One region of the Kitasatospora sp. NPDC053057 genome, then DNA from elsewhere that is predicted to be linked to it. Evidence: predicted binding sites of a transcription regulator. Region 1 holds the regulator's gene; the other holds the start of a gene.

Region 1 (3,408 bases):
CGTTCACCAGTTCCGGCAGTTCCTGGGGGGTGTGCCGGGCGAGCAGCCAGGAGTAGCCGTAGCCGTCCTTGGAGGCCTCCACCGGGACGCCGCCGCGCTCGGTGTCGGCGTCCAGCAGCGCCCGGACCTGCTGCTCCACCTGGACGAAGGACGCGCCCTCGACGGCAGCGAAGCAGACCGAGCCGAGCCCGGTGGGCAGGAACCCGGCCGCGGCCTCCAGGGTGAGTGCGGCGGACGGCACACCGAACAGCTGGTCGAGGTCGGGCTTGACGGGCTTGGTGCGGCCGAACAGGGCGTCCAGGAATCCCACGGGGGTCCTTTCGTGAACGGGGTCGTAACGGGTCAGCGGCCGAGCTGCTCGGAGATCTTCGCCAGCTGGGCCAGTCGCTTCTCCAGCGTCGGGTGGGTGGAGAGCAGCTGGGAGGCGGTCTCCTTGGCGTTCAGCGCGGGGGCGAAGTAGAAGGCGTTGTAGGGCTGCGACTTGCGCAGGTCCTCGGTGGGGATGGCGGAGATCTGCCCGGTCACCTTGGTGAGGGCGGAGGCCAGGGCGCTGGGCCGTCCGGTGAGCTGGGCGGCGGCCCGGTCGGCGGCCAGCTCGCGGTAGCGGGAGAGCAGCCGGGTGAGCAGGAAGCTGATGGCGTAGACGACCATCGACACCAGCGGGATGATCAGCGCCGCGATGGCCGCGTTCTGGTCGTTGTTGTTGCGGCCGCCGCCCATGAACCCGCCGTACATGGCGATCCGGGTCATCGCCCCGGCGAGCACGCCGAGGAAGCCGGCGATGGTCATCACCGCGACGTCCCGGTGGGCGACGTGCGACAGCTCGTGCGCCAGGACGCCCTCCAGTTCCTCCGGTTCGAGCCGGCGCAACAGGCCGGTGGTCACGCACACCACGGCGTTCTGCGGGTTGCGGCCGGTGGCGAAGGCGTTGGGCATGTCGTTGTCGGCGACCGCCACGCGGGGCTTGGGCATGTCGGCCAGGGCGCAGAGCCGGTCGATGGTGCCGTGCAGCTGGGGGTACTGCTCCTCGGTCACCGGCCGGGCGCCCATGGCCCGCTCGGTGATCTTGTCGCTGAACCAGAACTGGGCCACGAACAGCCCGCCGGAGATCAGCACGATCAGCGGCCAGGCCCCGCGCAGCAGCGCGATCAGCAGGCCCGTGAAACCGACGTACAGCAGCCCGATCACGAACATCGTCGCGACCATGCGGCCGGTCAGGCCGCGGTCGGGCGCGAAACGGGTGTGCTGGCCCGAGCTCGACATCTCTTGCTCCTCCGTTCGCCGTCGCTTTCGATGCTGCCACCCGGACGGCCCCGGGGCACCACCCCCGCACGCGGAGTGTCGTGGTGGCCGTCCGGAACTGCGGGCAGGATCACCCTGGCCGGGCCGTTCCTGCGGTAGGACCCGGGCCGTACACTGGCAGGTACGGTTTTGGCACTCGTGTGCGCAGAGTGCCAAGGTCGGGCCCTCCGAGGAGCGGCTCGCAGCATCACAGACGGACAACGTGCGAAGACGGAGGTGCGTGCCCCATGGCCGGTGAGGTCCGCCAGCTGGACGACCGCAAGCTCGCCGTGCTGCGCGCGATCGTCCAGGACTACGTGGGCACCGAGGAGCCGGTCGGCTCCAAGGCCCTGGTGGAGCGGCACAACCTCGGGGTGTCCCCGGCCACGGTCCGCAACGACATGGCGGCGCTGGAGGAGGAGGGGTACATCCACCAGCCGCACACCAGCGCCGGGCGCATCCCCACCGACAAGGGCTACCGGCTGTTCGTCGACAAGCTCGCCGAGATCAAGCCGATGAGCTCCCCGGAGCGCCGGGCGATCCGGCACTTCCTGGACGGCGCCGTCGACCTGGACGACGTGGTCAGGCGCACGGTGCGGCTGCTCGCCCAGCTGACCCGGCAGGTCGCCGTGGTGCAGTACCCCTCGCTCACCCGCTCCACCGTCCGGCACATCGAGCTGGTGGCGCTCGCCCCGGCCAAGGTGATGCTGGTGCTGATCACCAACACCGGCCGGGTCGAGCAGCGGATGATCGACTGCCCGGGCACGGTCGGCGAGACGGTCCTGGCGGACCTGCGGGCGCGGATCAACGCGCGGGCGGCCGGCCAGCGGCTTCCGGACGTCCCGGGACTGCTGGAGGAGCTGCCGGGGATCTTCGAGCAGGTCGACCGGCCGACCGTCAGTACTGTCCTGGCGACGCTGTTCGAGGCGCTCGCCGAACAGAACGAGGAGCGGATCATGCTGGCCGGCACGGCCAACCTGACCCGCTTCGGGCACGACTTCCCGCTCACCATCCAGCCGGTGCTGGAGGCCCTGGAGGAGCAGGTCGTCCTGCTCCGCCTCCTGGGTGAGACCGCGGACGCCGCGATGACGGTCCGGATCGGGCGGGAGAACGCGTACGAAGGGCTGAATTCCACCTCGGTCGTTTCGGTCGGCTACGGTTCGGGCGACGAGAGCGTGGCGAAACTGGGCGTGATCGGTCCGACCCGGATGGACTACCCGGGCACAATGGGGGCGGTGCGAGCGGTGGCACGGTACGTGGGGCAGATCCTGGCCGAGTCGTAGCAAGCAACCGCCGTCGGAAGTCCGGCGGCGGTGTCCAGTCGCACTACTACAGGCGGAACAAGCGGAGCATTTGGTGGCCACGGACTACTACGCGGTACTCGGCGTCCGACGGGATGCGGGGCAGGACGAGATCAAGAAGGCGTTCCGGCGCCTGGCACGCGAACTGCACCCGGACGTCAACCCGGACCCGAAGACGCAGGAGCGGTTCAAGGAGATCAACGCCGCCTACGAGGTGCTCTCCGATCCGCAGAAGCGCCAGGTCTACGACCTCGGCGGCGACCCGCTGTCGCCCGGCGGCGGTGGCGCGGGCGGCTTCGGCGCCGGCGCGGCGGGCTTCGGCTTCTCCGACATCATGGACGCCTTCTTCGGCGCCGCGGCCGGCCAGCGCGGCCCGCGCTCGCGCACCCGCCGCGGCCAGGACGCCATGATCCGGCTGGAGATCACCCTGGAGGAGGCCGCCTTCGGCACCACCAAGGAACTCCAGGTCGACACCGCCGTCACCTGCACCACGTGCAACGGCGAGGGCGCGGCCCCCGGCACCTCCGCCCAGACCTGCGACATGTGCCGCGGCAAGGGCGAGGTCTCCCAGGTCACCCGGTCCTTCCTGGGCCAGGTCATGACCTCCCGCCCGTGCCCGCAGTGCCAGGGCTTCGGCACCGTCGTGCCGACCCCGTGCCCCGAGTGCGCGGGCGACGGCCGGGTGCGGGCCCGCCGCACCCTGACGGTCAAGATCCCGGCCGGTGTGGACAACGGCACCCGGATCCAGCTGGCCGGCGAGGGCGAGGTCGGCCCCGGCGGCGGCCCGGCCGGCGACCTGTACGTCGAGATCGCCGAGACCAGCCAC
Region 2 (3,408 bases), on a different contig from region 1:
CGCATCCCCACCATCCTGCGCACCTACACCGGCAGCGCCGCCGAGGTGACCGCCGAGGGTGCCACCCTGGCCGAGGTCATCGCCGACCTGGAGAAGAACCACGCGGGCATCTCCGCCCGCATCCTGGACGACACCGGCAAGCTGCGCCGCTTCGTGAACGTGTACGTGAACGACGACGACGTGCGGTTCGCCGAGGGCCTGGCGACCGAGATCAAGGACGGCGCGAGCGTCTCGATCATTCCGGCGGTGGCCGGCGGCTGCTGAGCCGTTCCCGGCCTTCCGACCCGCTTCCGGGTCTGCTTCGCGGCCGCCCGTACGTACGGAATTCCACTCTCCGTATGTGCGGGCGGCCGCTTGCATTTCGGCGGGAATATTTCCGGGTCAAGTCGGAGTAGAGTGTGGCTCGGCTGGGAACAGGGCTTCCCCTTCCGGCCCACGGCGTGGTTCGCCGGAGGGCGTCCGGACGCTGGGGCCGGCCCGGGAAACATGTCAGGCAGATGTCAGAATTCCTGCGGGCATTTGGGTAATTCGTCCGCTATGTCCCGCGCGGAATGCCGAGTTCCTTCCGATTTGCTCGGTGTTGTCTCTTGACGGTGCTGCGGAATTCCCGGCGGTTGACCCTGTTGCAGAGGGCGTCGATCCGGATACATTCAGCGGCGGTCGACGTAATCACCCGCTCACGGAAGCCGTCCGGCGTTCCCGTGGGGAGGATTGCGGCGTGCACGGCTGCGCCCAGGGGGGGTTCCCCGGGCCGGCCTTCAAACCAGACCCGGGCCCGTGACCTGCGGGACCGTGAAGGGCCAGCACAGCACTAGGGGAGTTCGGAATGGCTCAGGGCACCGTCAAGTGGTTCAACGCGGAGAAGGGCTACGGCTTCATCGCGGTCGACGGTGGTGCGGACGTCTTCGTCCACTACAGCGCGATCCAGATGGACGGCTACCGCACCCTCGAGGAGGGCCAGCGGGTCGAGTTCGAGATCTCCCAGGGACAGAAGGGCCCGCAGGCGGACATGGTCCGCGCGGCGGTCTGACCCCTTCCGAATCCAGGAGCTCGGCACGGCCCACGGCTGGTGACCACTCGCTTCTCGACGGGCCCGTACGACACGCGTCGTACGGGCCCGTTCGCGTTCCCGCACGGGCCCGGACGGGAGTCGGTGCGGGCCCGGAGGACGGCTCGCGGGTTGGCGATTGGGCTTGCACTCGACCACCCGGAGTGCTAATCATTGCGTTAGCACTCACAGTGTGAGAGTGACAGCGGACCGGGTCGGTGAGGCCCCCGGGAGCGGTAGGGGAATGGACCTCCGCGCACCAGGGCCGTCCGTCGCGGGCACCCCTTGGTCCGAGCAGTCGACCGTGTCCCGGAGGACCACTTCTGATGGCCAAGATCATCGCCTTTGATGAGGAAGCTCGCCGCGGCCTTGAGCGTGGCATGAACCAGCTCGCCGACGCAGTGAAGGTCACGCTCGGCCCCAAGGGTCGCAACGTCGTGCTGGAGAAGAAGTGGGGCGCCCCCACGATCACCAACGACGGTGTGTCCATCGCCAAGGAGATCGAGCTCGAGGACCCGTACGAGAAGATCGGTGCGGAGCTCGTCAAGGAGGTCGCCAAGAAGACGGACGACGTCGCGGGTGACGGCACCACCACCGCCACCGTGCTCGCCCAGGCCCTGGTTCGCGAGGGTCTGCGCAACGTCGCCGCCGGCGCCAACCCGATGGCCCTGAAGCGCGGCATCGAGAAGGCCGTCGCCGCCGTCTCGGACCAGCTGCTGGCCCAGGCCAAGGACGTGGAGACCAAGGAGCAGATCGCCTCCACCGCCTCCATCTCCGCCGCTGACACCCAGATCGGCGAGCTGATCGCCGAGGCCATGGACAAGGTCGGCAAGGAAGGCGTCATCACCGTCGAGGAGAGCAACACCTTCGGTCTGGAGCTCGAGCTCACCGAGGGCATGCGCTTCGACAAGGGCTACATCTCCGCCTACTTCGCCACCGACCTGGAGCGCATGGAGGCGACCTTCGAGGACCCGTACATCCTCATCGCCAACTCCAAGATCGGCTCGGTCAAGGACCTGCTCCCGCTGCTGGAGAAGGTCATGCAGAGCGGCAAGCCGCTCGTCATCATCGCCGAGGACGTCGAGGGCGAGGCCCTGTCGACCCTGGTCGTGAACAAGATCCGCGGCACCTTCAAGTCCGTCGCCGTCAAGGCCCCGGGCTTCGGCGACCGCCGCAAGGCCATGCTCGGCGACATCGCCATCCTCACCGGTGGCACCGTGATCTCCGAGGAGGTCGGCCTCAAGCTGGAGAACGCCGGCATCGACCTGCTGGGCACCGCCCGCAAGGTGGTCATCACCAAGGACGAGACCACCATCGTCGACGGTGGCGGCGACAGCGAGCAGGTCGCCGGTCGCGTGAACCAGATCCGCGCCGAGATCGAGAACAGCGACTCGGACTACGACCGCGAGAAGCTCCAGGAGCGCCTCGCCAAGCTGGCCGGCGGCGTGGCCGTCATCAAGGCCGGCGCGGCCACCGAGGTGGAGCTCAAGGAGCGCAAGCACCGCATCGAGGACGCCGTCCGCAACGCCAAGGCCGCCGTCGAGGAGGGCATCGTCGCCGGTGGTGGCGTCGCCCTGCTGCAGGCCGGTGTCGCGTTCGACAAGCTGGAGCTGGACGGCGACGAGGCCACCGGTGCCAACATCGTCAAGGTCGCGCTGGAGGCCCCGATCAAGCAGATCGCGACCAACGCCGGCCTGGAGGGTGGCGTCGTGGTGGAGAAGGTGCGCAACCTCCCCGCCGGTCACGGCCTGAACGCCGCCACCAACGAGTACGTCGACCTGATCGCCGAGGGCATCATCGACCCGGCCAAGGTCACCCGCTCCGCGCTGCAGAACGCCGCCTCCATCGCGGCGCTGTTCCTCACCACCGAGGCCGTCATCGCCGACAAGCCGGAGAAGGCCGCCGCGGCCGCCGGCGGCGGCATGCCGGGCGGTGACATGGACTTCTGATCCTGATCGCTTCGATCGGGTCGGTTGACTCCTCGTCCGCGTGGGCGGTCCCCTTCGGGGGGGGCCGCCCACGCGGCGTTTCGGCGTGTCCCGGGTTTCGGCGGAGAATGGACGGATGGCTTCCGACGACATCGAGACCGCCCTGCACAACGCGCGGGCACTGATCCTGGCCGACCTCACCGCGCGGGACGTGGCGGACGCCGCCGTCGTCTCGCTGGTGGAGCAGGCCGTCACCCACCGCCGCTGGTGGCTGGAGCAGTGGCCGGACGGCACCGAGTACGTGCTCGGGCTGGTCGCCCAGGACGTCCAGGACGCGCTGCTGGAGGCGTACGGGCGGTGGCCGCTGTGCACCGCCTGCGCGGCCGACGGGGACCCGCACGCGCTGGGCGTGGAGCCCGAGTTGGGCCCGGA

Evidence for each region. Region 1 encodes HrcA, which represses chaperone genes, less so after heat shock. Its sites were predicted from a motif close to TTNGCACTCNGNNNNNCNGAGTGCNAA; they were not measured.
Region 2: a site for HrcA is predicted at 1,193-1,219, ahead of groL (chaperonin GroEL). Genes of this name have one in related genera too.

The regions. Positions count from the first base shown of each region.
Region 1 is NZ_JBITZP010000029.1:19,822-23,229, forward strand. Features, by position in the region: gene ACIG5E_RS26715 (hypothetical protein) at 1-310, opposite strand, end outside; gene htpX (zinc metalloprotease HtpX) at 343-1,263, opposite strand; gene hrcA (heat-inducible transcriptional repressor HrcA) at 1,530-2,564, shown strand; gene dnaJ (molecular chaperone DnaJ) at 2,638-3,408, shown strand, end outside.
Region 2 is NZ_JBITZP010000025.1:35,942-39,349, forward strand. Features, by position in the region: gene ACIG5E_RS24920 (ubiquitin-like small modifier protein 1) at 1-264, shown strand, start outside; gene ACIG5E_RS24925 (cold-shock protein) at 827-1,030, shown strand; gene groL (chaperonin GroEL) at 1,375-2,997, shown strand; gene ACIG5E_RS24935 (hypothetical protein) at 3,113-3,408, shown strand, end outside.